Regions from separate parts of the Albibacterium sp. genome, predicted to be linked through region 2. Evidence: riboswitches for the same ligand, from Rfam matches in the RefSeq annotation. Region 2 holds a riboswitch; the other holds the start of a gene.
What was found. Region 2 has a riboswitch for cobalamin ahead of VL047_RS10190 (ribonucleotide-diphosphate reductase subunit beta). Riboswitches for the same ligand answer to the same signal wherever they lie in the genome.

Region 1 (6,378 bases), on a different contig from region 2:
TAATGGTAAGAGTTTCCTAGTTTGGTTGACTTTACATATTCCTTCTTCTCTAGGTTTTTTAGAGTTGATGCCAAAGTAGTATAAGGTATCTTAGGTTCTGGAGATAAGTTCAATATATCTTTTATAAAACCACCTTTATTTTTCCACACAAGTTGCATGGCTTCTTCCTCTTGTTGACTAAGTTTTTCCATTTTATTATCTTATTAAGTGAATCTACGAACATTCCGTAATTAAACAAATATATTTAACATTTCTTTTAATACGTTGAATATATGATCGAATGGGTATCTTTGTCGCAGTTTTTCAATGATATAGAATATTCATGAAAGAAGACGAAAAAGGAAGTGCCCCCCTCATTAAAAATTTATCCTCAAAAAAAAGATTTGATTTTATAATAATGGCAATAGGTGTAATTGTCGTGGGATCGACACTACGTGCACCCATTACTGCTGTTGGGCCGGTAATATTAGAAATTACAGAACAATTGCGACTTACACCTATGCTTGTAGGGTTAATAACTACAATTCCCTTAATGTCTTTTGCATTATTGTCGGTTCTTGCTCCTAAGGCAGCAAAGCGAACCGGATTGGAAAAGCTATTGCTTTACTCCATGTTAGTTCTTGCTTTTGGATTATTTGTTCGCTCTGTTGGGAATGTTTCTTTACTATTTATTGGTGCTGCTTTAATCGGCGCAGCTATTACAGTAGGAAATGTTTTGATGCCTGCTTTTATCAAGAAAGAATTTCCAAACAAGGCAGGTCTTATTACCGGATTTTATCTTGTATCTATGAATCTAACCTCAGCCTTGGCAGTTGGATTCAGCATTCGCATCGGGCAATCTACTGGCTTAGGATGGAAAGCTTCTATCGGTATTTGGGGCTTTCTTGCACTCGTAGCTTTTCTTCTTTGGTTGCCACAGATTAAAAAAAGGTCGGTATCATCAGCAGCAGATACTTCCAGGCTAAGTAATAAATCACTCTGGAAATCACGTCTTGCATGGCAGATATCCATTTTGATGGGTTTACAGTCATTCTTTTTTTACACATTAGCTGCCTGGCTTCCCACAGTTTTACAAAGCTGGGGTATGTCTGCTGAAAGATCTGGCTGGATGCTTTCCTACATACAAATGGGTCAGTTGCCTATTATGCTTATCGGGCCGATTGTTGCCGGAAAGATGAAAGATCAAACCTCTTTGATATGGGTTACTTTTATTCTCTTATTATTAGGTTTGCTGGGAATAATTGTTTGGAAGACTGAATTCATTATGATCTCAGTAATTATAGTAGGAATATCCCTTGGCTTGGCTTATACATTGGTAACCATGTTCTTTATTCTTAGAACAAAACATCCATCTGAATCTGCAAATTTATCAGGTATGGCACAGTCTGTAGGTTATTTGATAGCGGCTAGCGGTCCTCCATTATTCGGGGCGCTCTATAGCTTAACTCATAATTGGTATGTTCCGCTTGCTTTATTATTGGTAGCGGCTATATTCTTACTTACATCTGGTTTGGCATCATCAAAAGACAGATACGTTTCTTAAAAAAGGGGAGAGGTATCCATCAAAAGAAGATACCTCATCCCTAAGTTTATTAAGCAACAAATTCTTTCTCCGTTACCCGAAGTTCTTTTGCCGCTGCTACCATTTCTAATAGCGCTTTTTTAGTTTCATCCCAGTGACGTGTTTTTAGTCCGCAGTCTGGGTTAACCCATAGCTGATCAGCTGGAATTACAGCTTTTGCTTTCTTTAAAAGGTCGACCATTTCTTCTTTTGAAGGAACTCTCGGAGAATGAATATCATATACTCCCGGACCAATTTCATGCGGATATCTGAATTTAGCAAAAGCATCCAGTAACTCCATCTTTGAACGAGAACATTCGATCGTTATAACATCAGCATCCATATCTGCAATGTTTTGGATAATATCATTAAATTCAGAGTAACACATATGAGTATGAATCTGTGTTTCATCGGCAACGCTTGATGAGGCGATACGAAAAGCAGTTATGGCCCATTGTAAATAATTCTGCCAATCAGCTCTTCTTAAAGGTAAACCTTCACGAATTGCAGGTTCATCAATCTGGATAATTTTAATGCCTGCCTTTTCTAAGTCGCTTACTTCGTCACGAATGGCTAAAGCAATTTGATTGCATGTTTCTGAGCGTGACTGGTCATTTCTAACAAAAGACCATTGAAGAATGGTAACCGGACCAGTCAACATACCCTTTACTAAACGTGACGTTAAGCTTTGAGCATATTCAGTCCACTGAACAGTCATTGCTTTTGGACGAGAAATATCTCCGTAAATAATCGGAGGCTTTACACAACGTGACCCATAGCTCTGAACCCAACCGTTTTTAGTAAATACAAATCCGGCTAATTGTTCTCCAAAATACTCAACCATGTCGTTGCGTTCAAATTCCCCATGAACGAGTACATCTATATCAATATCTTCTTGCCAGCGTATGGTTTTTTCAGTCTCCTGCTTCAGCAAATCTTCGTATTGTTGTTTATTGATTTCTGCCTTTTTAAATTGCGACCTCCAATTTCTTACCTCTGATGTTTGTGGAAACGAACCGATCGTTGTAGTAGGGAATAAAGGTAGGTTTAATGCTTCATGTTGTTTCTGTTTACGTATTATAAAAGGATTTCGTCTTTTTGAATCTTCACCTCTGATTGATCTTACTCGTTCTTTTACTAATGGATTATGAATCAATAAAGACACCTTTCGTGCTTCAATGGAAATTTGATTCTGCTTTAATTCTTCAGCAATATCACTGTTCTGGTTCCCATCTGCCAGCTCCTTAAGTATTTTTACTTCATTGATTTTTTGTCTTGCAAACGAGAGCCATTGTTTAATTTCCGGGGTTAATGTTAGCTCATTCGTTTCACTGGTTAAATCACAAGGAGAGTGAAGCAATGAACAAGATGGTGCAATCAATACACGTTCAGTTCCTATTTTATGAACAACTTTATCTATCAATCCTAAGGAATTATTAAAATCGTTCTTCCAGACATTTCTTCCATCAACTATACCTAGGGATAGCTGAAGATGAGGAGGAAGTATATTTAACACTTCATCCAATTGTTCCGGACAGCGTATTAAGTCGATATGCAAAGCTGTTATCGGTAAAGAAGCAGCTAAGTGAGTATTGTCTCGCAGACCTTCGAAATAGGTAGCAACCAATATATTGATCGCTGGAAATTTTTTATGGATTTCTGTATAAACAGAAGTAAATGCAGCCTTCTCCTTTTCATTTAAGTCCATTGCCAAGAATGGCTCATCAAATTGTACCCATTCTACTCCATTTTCCTTTAATTTATTTAGGATTTCAAAGTATACAGGTAAAAGATTTTTTAACAGTTCGATCCGTTCAAAGCCTTCTTCCTTTTCCTTTCCCAAAAGCAAGTAGGAAACTGGGCCTATAATAACCGGTTTAGTTAGTATACCCAATTGTTTCGCTTCATGAAACTCATCTAGAATTTTTGTAGAAAAGAGTTTGAACTGCTGATTTTTTTGGAACTCAGGAACGATGTAATGATAATTGGTATCAAACCACTTAGTCATTTCCATTGCAGTTATATCCACTTCTTCTTTTTGAAATCCTCTCGCCATAGCAAAATAGAGATCAATCTCTGAGTTATTGCGGTTTAGTATAACTTCATAATATTTATTAGGTATTGCACCAACTGTTAATGTCATGTCTAATACCTGATCATAAAATGAAAAATCGTTGGAAGGAATTAAATCAATACCAGCTTCTTGCTGTAATTGCCAGTTTCGCTGGCGGATATCCTTACCCACCTGAAGAAGTTCGTGTTGAGATGTTTTGCCCGACCAATAGTGCTCGCAGGCTTTTTTGAGTTCTCGATTGCTACCAATACGCGGGTAGCCAAGATTGTTAGTTAGCATTGTTGTTTTTTTAAAAGATTAATAAATCTGTTAAAGTTCTTTGCTAAGTCACAATGCTTTGAGAAATGAATGGTATGAAAGGGAGATACAAAGAGAATTCATAAGTGGAGAAGGACCTGAATTAAAATGTATCATACCTGACTGTAGCTTCATATCGCGAAAGCATTGTCAATTCGAATGAGGCAGGTCTCCTGACTTGTAACATTTTTACCATCCTTCCCGTTCTGATTGCTCAGACAGTGGATTCTTGTATTGGTAAAAACTTTATGTTACTTACAGTTGCGCGACAGTTCGTGATTTACACACGATTCCCTATTAATTTGCAGCTAAGCAAAGCCTTCTTCGGTTGATTAAGAATGTATAAAGAACTAAAGAAACAAAGGTACAATAAATGCTATAATTTTCATAGACATTAAGAAGGTGTATCTTTTGGTTTCGCTAAGTTCGTATATGCTGGCCCTTCAATAACTTCTCCATCAATGGTAAAACGACTTCCGTGGCATGGACAATCCCAGCTTTTTTCGGCATTATTGAAGTGAACGATACAACCTAAATGTGTACAAACAGATGAAACGATGTGCAGTTCATTATTTTCATCGCGATATGCCGCTACTTTTTCATCATCTAACTTCAAGGTTTTCCCTTCACCGGCTTTGATTTCCTTTAATTGATCAACCTCTCCATAAAATAAATAGTCTTTAACTAAAGAAGTAATGACATTTACATTCTCCTTTATAAACTGCCCGGCTGAAGCAAGAGGAGTAAAGCGTTTAGGATCATATAATTTAGACCAGTCGTTCTCTACTCCAAAAATAGTGTCTGTTATTATTGATGCTGCCAATGTTCCGTAAACAAGTCCATCAGCTTTAAATCCCGTTGCAATGAAAACATTCGATTGTAATGGACTTGTCCCTATATAAGGTAATCCGTCTGCAGATTTATAGTTTTGTGCCGCCCAGCGGTAAATAATATCTTCAACATCAAAATGCTTATGTAGATATTGCTCAACCTTTTGCAAACATTCTTCTGTATTATTGATTGTTCCAACCAAATAGGGCTCTCCGACTATTATCAAAAAGTTTCCTTCTTCATTTGAATAAGGACGGATTGAATATTGATAGGAATCATTAATATGCCAGTATATTCCCTCTAAAGGTAAACTTCCTTTTATTTTTGCTGCCAGAGCAAACTCACGATAAGTCTCCATTTCTGTATGTACTTCGTAAATTCCTTTCGGCGAGTGAGTAGCCATAATAACCTGCTTTGCCTTTACGATTCCGTTGTTAGTATGAACAAGGCAAGGTGTTCCATCTTCAACTTTTAAAACTTTGGTGTTCTCAAAGATCTGGCACCTTGTTGGATCTATGCTACCCGCTAGTCCCAATACATATTTATAGGGGTTTATTTGCGCCTGATGATCAATAGTAGCTATGGTAGAAATATCGGGAAAAGGAAATATATAAGGAACTGAATTAATGGCTTCCAAGTTAGCTTTATGAGCTGCATCAAACTCTTTTTCTACTTCTTCGTCTTTGTCTTTTGAAGAATCTGTAGTGAATAAATGCCAGGGTACACGTTGGAATTCACAATCTATATGATGCTTCTTAACCTGTTCTTCAATGAAATTAATAGCAAATGTTCTGGAGTTAACGACCTGGAGCATCGTTTCTTCCCCATGTTTTGAATCGATTGTACTGAGCCTTTCACCTACAGTTGCGTATAAATTGCCAGTTGAATAACCTGTGGACCCTTTGCCAATTGAGTGTGCTTCCAAAACAACTGCCTTTTTTCCTTTAGCTGTTAGCATGGCAGCAGCACTAATACCTGTTATTCCACCACCTATAATAGCTACGTCTACCTCTAAATCATTTGCTAACGCTGGATATCTCGAGGAATTAATATTTGCAGTCCATACTGATTCTGTAAAATCATGCTCTTTTTTCATTTCTTTTGATTTATTATTATTGACTATATATAATAAACCCTTAAAAATGAATTTTGTTGAAGGCTATGAAAGTATTTTCTAATTCTGGCTGGTTTTCTCTAATATCCCGCTTGTAATTCTATTCGGTCATCTATTCTTTCATTTCTTATAAACTGATAGAAATTAGATATAAATCTTTCAACTCTACCTATAACTTCCTCTTTCCCGCTACCGCCCGTATGTTGAGTGAGAATAACATTTTTCATTCCCCAAAGCGGATTATCTGCAGGCAATGGTTCTTTTTCAGTAACATCAAGCACAGCTCCTGCCAATTTTCCACTCTCAAGTCCGGCTATTAAAGCATCTTCGTCGGTTGTATTACCTCTTCCAATGTTTGCATACACGCTCCCTTGGCGCATGGCATCTATAAATATTTTTGAAACATAATGGTCTGCTGCTCCTGGAAGTGTATTAATAACAAGGTCTGTTTCTGGCAACGCCTTTATAGTCTCTTTAAAAGAGTGGAAATCTGCTATGGGA
Region 2 (6,378 bases):
TTTTGCAAATAAGAATGCCAACCCATAACACCTAAGCCCAAAGCACGGTGTCTTTTTGCAAATCGATTAGCAGAAGCCAGATAATAGTTATCTTCAGTTTTAGCAATGAATTCCTGAAGTACTGCATCTAGAAAATAGATGGCAAGCTTTACAGCTCCGGTGTCCTTCCACTCGTCGTAAAGTTCTAAATTCATCGACGAAAGACAGCATATAAATGACTCATCGAAACTGGAAGGTAAGGCTATTTCAGAGCAGAGATTACTTGAATGAATCTTTAGGTTTTTATCTTTATAGACCTGGGGCTTGTTCCGATTAATATTGTCTGTGAAAAAGATGTAGGGCAAACCCTTTTGCTGACGGCTTTCTAATACCTTGGCCCATACGACTCTTTTTTCAGTATCACCGTCAATCATTTCCTGCATCCAATAATCAGAGACACAGACACCATTAAATAGGTTTTGTATCGGGTTTCCTATATTTTTGATCTCTAAGAATTCTTTAATATCCGGATGATCGATATCAAGATATGCAGCAAATGCACCCCGACGAACTCCTCCTTGAGATATTGTATCCATCGCAGTATCAAATAGTTTCATGAAGCTTACCGCACCGCTACTCTTTCCATTATCCGTTACTGCACTCCCCCGCTCTCTTAAATGGCCAAAATAACCCGAGGTACCTCCCCCTATTTTAGTTTGCATAATTACTTCTCCTAGTTTATGAGTGATGCCCTCAATATGATCAGGAACATACACATTAAAACAGGATATTGGCAAACCTCTTTCTGTTCCCATATTTGCCCAGATGGGAGAGCTTAAACTCATCCATCCTTTTTCTATCATTTCGATAAAAGCTTCAGCTAATTCTGGTTTATACAAACGCTTTGCAGCAGCCGTGGCTATTCTTTCAATAGCAGTTTTTGTTGTTTCTCCTTTCAACAAATATCCTCTATTGAGCACTTGTTGACTTTCTTCATTCAACCACCAAAGTCTTTCCATTGTATCTTAATTATTTAAGAGTTAAAACAAATCATTCGCTGTAATACTTTTATCATGTTTGGTATAGTCTACCGGTCGCTTTGCAAAAAAATCGTCCATACTATTTGCAAAAACCTCTTCCTCAAACCATACCATGGGATGATAATCACTCTCAGAAACGTTAAATATTTTTTGCATTCCGATTTTAAACAAGCTATCATCTACCCTATATTTCATAAAATTGAGGAGGTTTTTTTTGCTGACAATATCGATTTCACCTTGTTCAAAAATCCAGTCAAGTATTTCCGATTCTACCTGAATAGAATGAAGAACGATCTCTGAAATTCTTTTTTTAGTAGTTTCATCAAAGAACTCAGGAAACTCTTCTTTTATCTTATTTACAATATACATTCCGGCATTTGCATGAACCTGCTCATCGACAGAGGTCCAAGCGATGATATTACTGATGTTTTTCATCACTCCTTTAAACCGAGTAAACGAAAGTATGATAGCGAATTGGCTAAAAAGGGAAACATTTTCTATCAGCATGGCAAATAGAACCAGCGAGAAAAGATATTCTTTCTCATTTTCTGATTTACTATAAACTAAAGCATCTGAGAGATAAGCGATTCGTTTTTCTATAACAGGCACATTAATTAACTGCGAAAATTCATTGTTGTAACCCAATACATCTAATAGTCGGGAATATGCTTCAGAATGACGGAACTCACACTCAGCAAAAGTACTTCCTAAACCATTAAATTCTGGTTTTGGTATGTGTGTATATAGGTTACCCCAGAAAGATTTTACTGAGACCTCAATCTGCGCAATTGCAAGCAAACTTCTTTTAATAACTTCCTTTTCATTAGCACTCAAATGAGAATGGAAATCTTGTACATCTGCTGTAAAATCTACTTCTGAATGAACCCAGTAAGATTTATTAATTGCCTCTGTAAAACTTAAAATTTCAGGATATTCAAAGGGCTTGTAGTTTATCCTTTTGTCGAAAATGCTCATATTAATAACTTTTTAATTTTTTAAAAACTAAAAGCTAAAAAAGTAATATGTACAAACGGATTAGCGAAAAACAGGGAATTAATACCCTTGGATTCATTCGGACATTTACTTTTCTTGCGAAAGCAAAGTCAAGCGGATAAGGAAGGTAGTCTGGCTTGAGAGTTAATCTCTATTTACAGTTGCGCAACAGCTCGTGAATTTCACACGATTCCCCTTTTTTTATTACTTGGTGCAATACCTTATTGCTATGATTTTACATGACAAAACTATTGTTTTAAAAATCGAATGCAATATTTACCTAAGAAGTATTTATCAACAATTGCAAACTTATTAACGTATGCTACTGGGAAAGCTTGTGCATCACTATGTATTGTGTTGAAAAATAGGTTAATAATCGTTCAATAGATTCTTAAATAACTTTAAAATCTGTTTTGCATAGCTCTCTTGTATGCTAAAAGAATCATTATTTTTTGCTTCTACAAAACCTTTTAAAATAATCTCCTGATCTTTTGCTACTGCGTAATAAGCATAGGGGTTTTTGAACTCGTGATTAGGAATGGGTTGAGTAAAACCAGTAATAGCGATGGCATAATTACTTAAAAAAAGCTTATTTGAACCTAAAGCCATTTGACAGGCTACTGAAAAATTAACAAACTCATTCTCTTCTCCATAAATTGGCTCGACATCAAGTATCCTTGTTTTTTGTCCTCCTTGATAAACCGTAATGCCACCTTGAAAAAACAAGGTAGCACCTTCTGCTAAAGAAAAGGCAGTTTGTAAACAGCCGGATGTCACACTTTCAGCAACAGATAAAGTCGACCTAGATTTAATCAAAAAAGAGGCAATCTGTTGCAAATCATCTTTATCATAAAGAGATTTCTCCGCACTTTTCTTATCCATTAACTACTTCTCCTCCATTTGGATGAATAATCTGACCGGTCATGTAACTAGCATCGTCAGATGCTAAAAACACATAAGAAGGGGCAACTTCATTGGGTTGACCAGGACGGCCCATTGGGACATCTTTGCCAAATTCAGCAACTTTCTTTTTACTGAAACTCGCTGGAATTAAAGGCGTCCATATGGGTCCCGGGGCTACTCCATTTACTCGTATATTTTTCTTTGCAAGATTATTAGCAAGCGAACGTGTAAATCCTACAATCGCCCCTTTAGTAGATGCATAATCAATTAAATGTTCACTACCACGATAAGCTGTAACAGAAGTAGTATTAATAATTGACGCTCCTTCTTTCAAATAAGGTAAAGCTGCTCTTGTTAAATAGAAATATGCAAAAATATTAGTTTGAAATGTCTTTTGAAGTTGCTCGTTGCTGATATCTAATAGAGATTTTTGAGGATATTGAACAGCTGCATTATTAACAAGAATATCTAATTTCCCAAATGAATCAATCGTTTTTGCTACAATTGCATCACAGTGTTTATCATCTCTTACATCTCCTGCAATTAATAAACAATTGCCACCTGCCTCTTTTATTAACTTTTCTGTTTCTTTCGCATCCTTCTCTTCATCTAAATATGTAATACAAACCTGTGCTCCCTCTCTTACAAAAGCTAGTGCAACTGCTCTTCCGATCCCACTATCCCCACCAGAGATAATAGCTACTTTGCTTTCCAATTTCTTCGCCTGTGCATTATCTGCTTTAGATTCAGGTTGAGGATCCATTTTAAACTGATCGCCCGGTTGCTTATCTTGCTTTTGAGCCTTCGGTGCTTTATCTTTCGTTTCTTTCATAAATAGGGTTGTTTATTCAATAAAATAACACATCGCCGGATTGCTTGTTTTAATAATATTTATAAATTTATCTCACTTTGTGGGTCTATTTAGTATCAACTATGAAGCTGCTTTGGTAGATAGGATATCTTATAAAAAGTAAAAAAATATGTAAGTTTGCATCTAACAACATTATTAAGAAATCTTTATACGTTAATATCAAAGCATGAATTACGACATTATTGTTATAGGAAGCGGCCCTGGAGGCTATGTTGCTGCAATCAGAGCTTCTCAATTAGGCTTCAAAACAGCTATTATAGAACGTGAATCACTTGGTGGAATATGTCTCAACTGGGGTTGTATCCCTACAAAAGCATTATTAAAAAGTGCTCAGGTGTTTGAATATCTTAACCATGCTGAAGACTATGGAATTAAAGTAAATGGTGGAGAAGCGGATTTTCCGGCTATTGTGAAAAGAAGCCGCGGAGTGGCAGATGGGATGAGCAAGGGTATTCAATTCTTAATGAAAAAAAATAAGATTGACGTTATTTTAGGAACAGCTAGTATCAAAAAAGGCGGTAAAATTACCGTTAAAGATGCCGATGGCTCTACTAAAGAATATTCAGCTAAACACACTATTTTAGCTACTGGTGCTCGTTCTCGTGAACTTCCGAATTTGAAACAAGATGGTAAAAACATCATTGGTTACCGTCAGGCTATGAGCCTTGAGAAACAACCTGAATCTATAGTAGTTGTAGGTTCTGGTGCTATTGGTGTTGAGTTCGCTTATTTCTATAATGCCATTGGAACTAAGGTTACCATTGTTGAATTCTTAGATAGAATTGTTCCTGTTGAAGACGAAGAAGTTTCAAAACAACTGGAAAGAAGTTTAAAGAAAGCAGGAATAACTGTATTAACCAGCTCAGAAGTTACAGCTGTAACGAATTCAGGTTCGGTTAATAAAGTTTCTATTAAAAGTGCAAAAGGAACACAAGATTTAGAAGCTAGTATCGTACTTTCTGCTGTTGGAATCACTCCGAATATTGAAAACATAGGCCTTGAGGAAGTAGGTGTTAAAACTGAAAGAGGACATGTTGTTGTTGATGATTTTTACAAAACAAACATTGAAGGTGTATATGCTATCGGTGATATCGTAAAAGGACAAGCTTTAGCCCATGTTGCATCTGCTGAAGGAATTACCTGTGTAGAAAAGATTGCGGGCATGGATGTACAAGCGATTGACTATGGTAATATACCTGGTTGTACCTACTGTACACCAGAGATTGCTTCGGTAGGTTTAACTGAAAAAGCTGCTAAAGAAGCTGGTTACGAATTAAAAATCGGTAAGTTTCCATTCTCAGCTTCAGGTAAAGCGAGTGCTGCTGGTGCCAAAGATGGTTTTATAAAGATGATATACGATGCCAAATATGGTGAGCTTTTAGGAGCACACATGATTGGAGCCAATGTTACAGAAATGATAGCAGAAATAGTAGTTGCCCGTAAATTAGAAACTACCGGACATGAAATATTAAAAGCTATCCACCCTCACCCAACAATGAGTGAAGCTATCATGGAAGCAACAGCTGATGCTTATGGTGAAGTGATTCACTTATAGAATGCATTAGTAACACATAATTCTTATCATAAAAAAAGCAGGTTGGATTTAACGTCTAACCTGCTTTTTTTATGATCTATTTATACCCTACATCTCCTTCTCTACTCCCAATCCAAATAAAGCAAAATCATATTTGACAGGATCTTTATAATCTAATTGTCGTAGATTTTGAGTGAGTTCAATAGCTGTTAGCCAATCAGTTTGTTTTCGTGATATCAAACCTAACTTTCGTGCAACACGATCTACGTGCACATCACAGGGGCATATTAATGATGCAGGAGATAGCTTGGTCCATATTCCAAAATCAACACCTTTATTATCCTTTCTAACCATCCATCGCAAAAACATATTCAAGCGTTTACATGTTGATTTTTGCTGAGGAGAACTTACATGTTTACGAGTTCTCAAAGGATAATCATCCAGACTAAAAAAATAGGATCGGAAGTGATTCAATGCATCTTCAATTACGACAGGTCCCCTCCGCAAATTCTGCAAAAGGCAAGCTGAGGAACTTAACTCTATACTCTCTTCTGTTTGGAAATCTAAATATTCTTCTCTAAACTCCGACTGCTTCACCTTGGGTATAAAGGCCTCTTCAAGGGAAGAATAATGGCTATAATGATGCTTAAAGAAGCTTACAAAATAGAGCAGATCCGTATCATTAAAAGTTCGATGTTTAAATCCCAACAAGGACTTTAAATCTTCTTCCTGATGATTGATAATATAATCGTATGGACTTCCATCCATACGCTCTATAAGGTCAGTACATTTATTTAAGATTGTCTTCCGCTGTCCCCATGCCAACATAGCAGCAAAGAAACCAATGATTTCAATATCTTCCTTTTTAGTGAAACGATGGGGTATACTAATAGGATCCGATTCAATAAAATCGGGCCTATTAAACTGGTCTACCTTATCATCCAAAAAAGTCTTTAAATCAAACATCGAAGTTCATTGCAGTTCTCTAAATTTCATCAACTCGTATCCAATCCATTCCTGCAGCTTCGGCTGCTTGAACGCCTGGTACACCATCTTCA

Region 1: another riboswitch for cobalamin. It lies ahead of metE (5-methyltetrahydropteroyltriglutamate--homocysteine S-methyltransferase); the one in region 2 lies ahead of VL047_RS10190 (ribonucleotide-diphosphate reductase subunit beta).

What each region holds. Positions count from the first base shown of each region.
Region 1 covers NZ_DATJCH010000012.1:800,322-806,699, reverse strand. Annotated here, with positions in the region: gene VL047_RS07535 (BlaI/MecI/CopY family transcriptional regulator) at 1-191, opposite strand, end outside; gene VL047_RS07530 (MFS transporter) at 398-1,543, shown strand; gene metE (5-methyltetrahydropteroyltriglutamate--homocysteine S-methyltransferase) at 1,593-3,914, opposite strand; cobalamin riboswitch at 4,079-4,270, opposite strand; gene VL047_RS07520 (FAD-dependent oxidoreductase) at 4,327-5,859, opposite strand; gene VL047_RS07515 (D-2-hydroxyacid dehydrogenase) at 5,958-6,378, opposite strand, start outside.
Region 2 covers NZ_DATJCH010000022.1:27,281-33,658, forward strand. Annotated here, with positions in the region: gene VL047_RS10185 (ribonucleoside-diphosphate reductase subunit alpha) at 1-998, opposite strand, end outside; gene VL047_RS10190 (ribonucleotide-diphosphate reductase subunit beta) at 1,020-1,994, opposite strand; cobalamin riboswitch at 2,118-2,250, opposite strand; gene VL047_RS10195 (CinA family protein) at 2,382-2,894, opposite strand; gene VL047_RS10200 (SDR family oxidoreductase) at 2,887-3,747, opposite strand; gene lpdA (dihydrolipoyl dehydrogenase) at 3,953-5,341, shown strand; gene VL047_RS10210 (TIGR02757 family protein) at 5,429-6,286, opposite strand; gene VL047_RS10215 (HAD family phosphatase) at 6,306-6,378, opposite strand, start outside.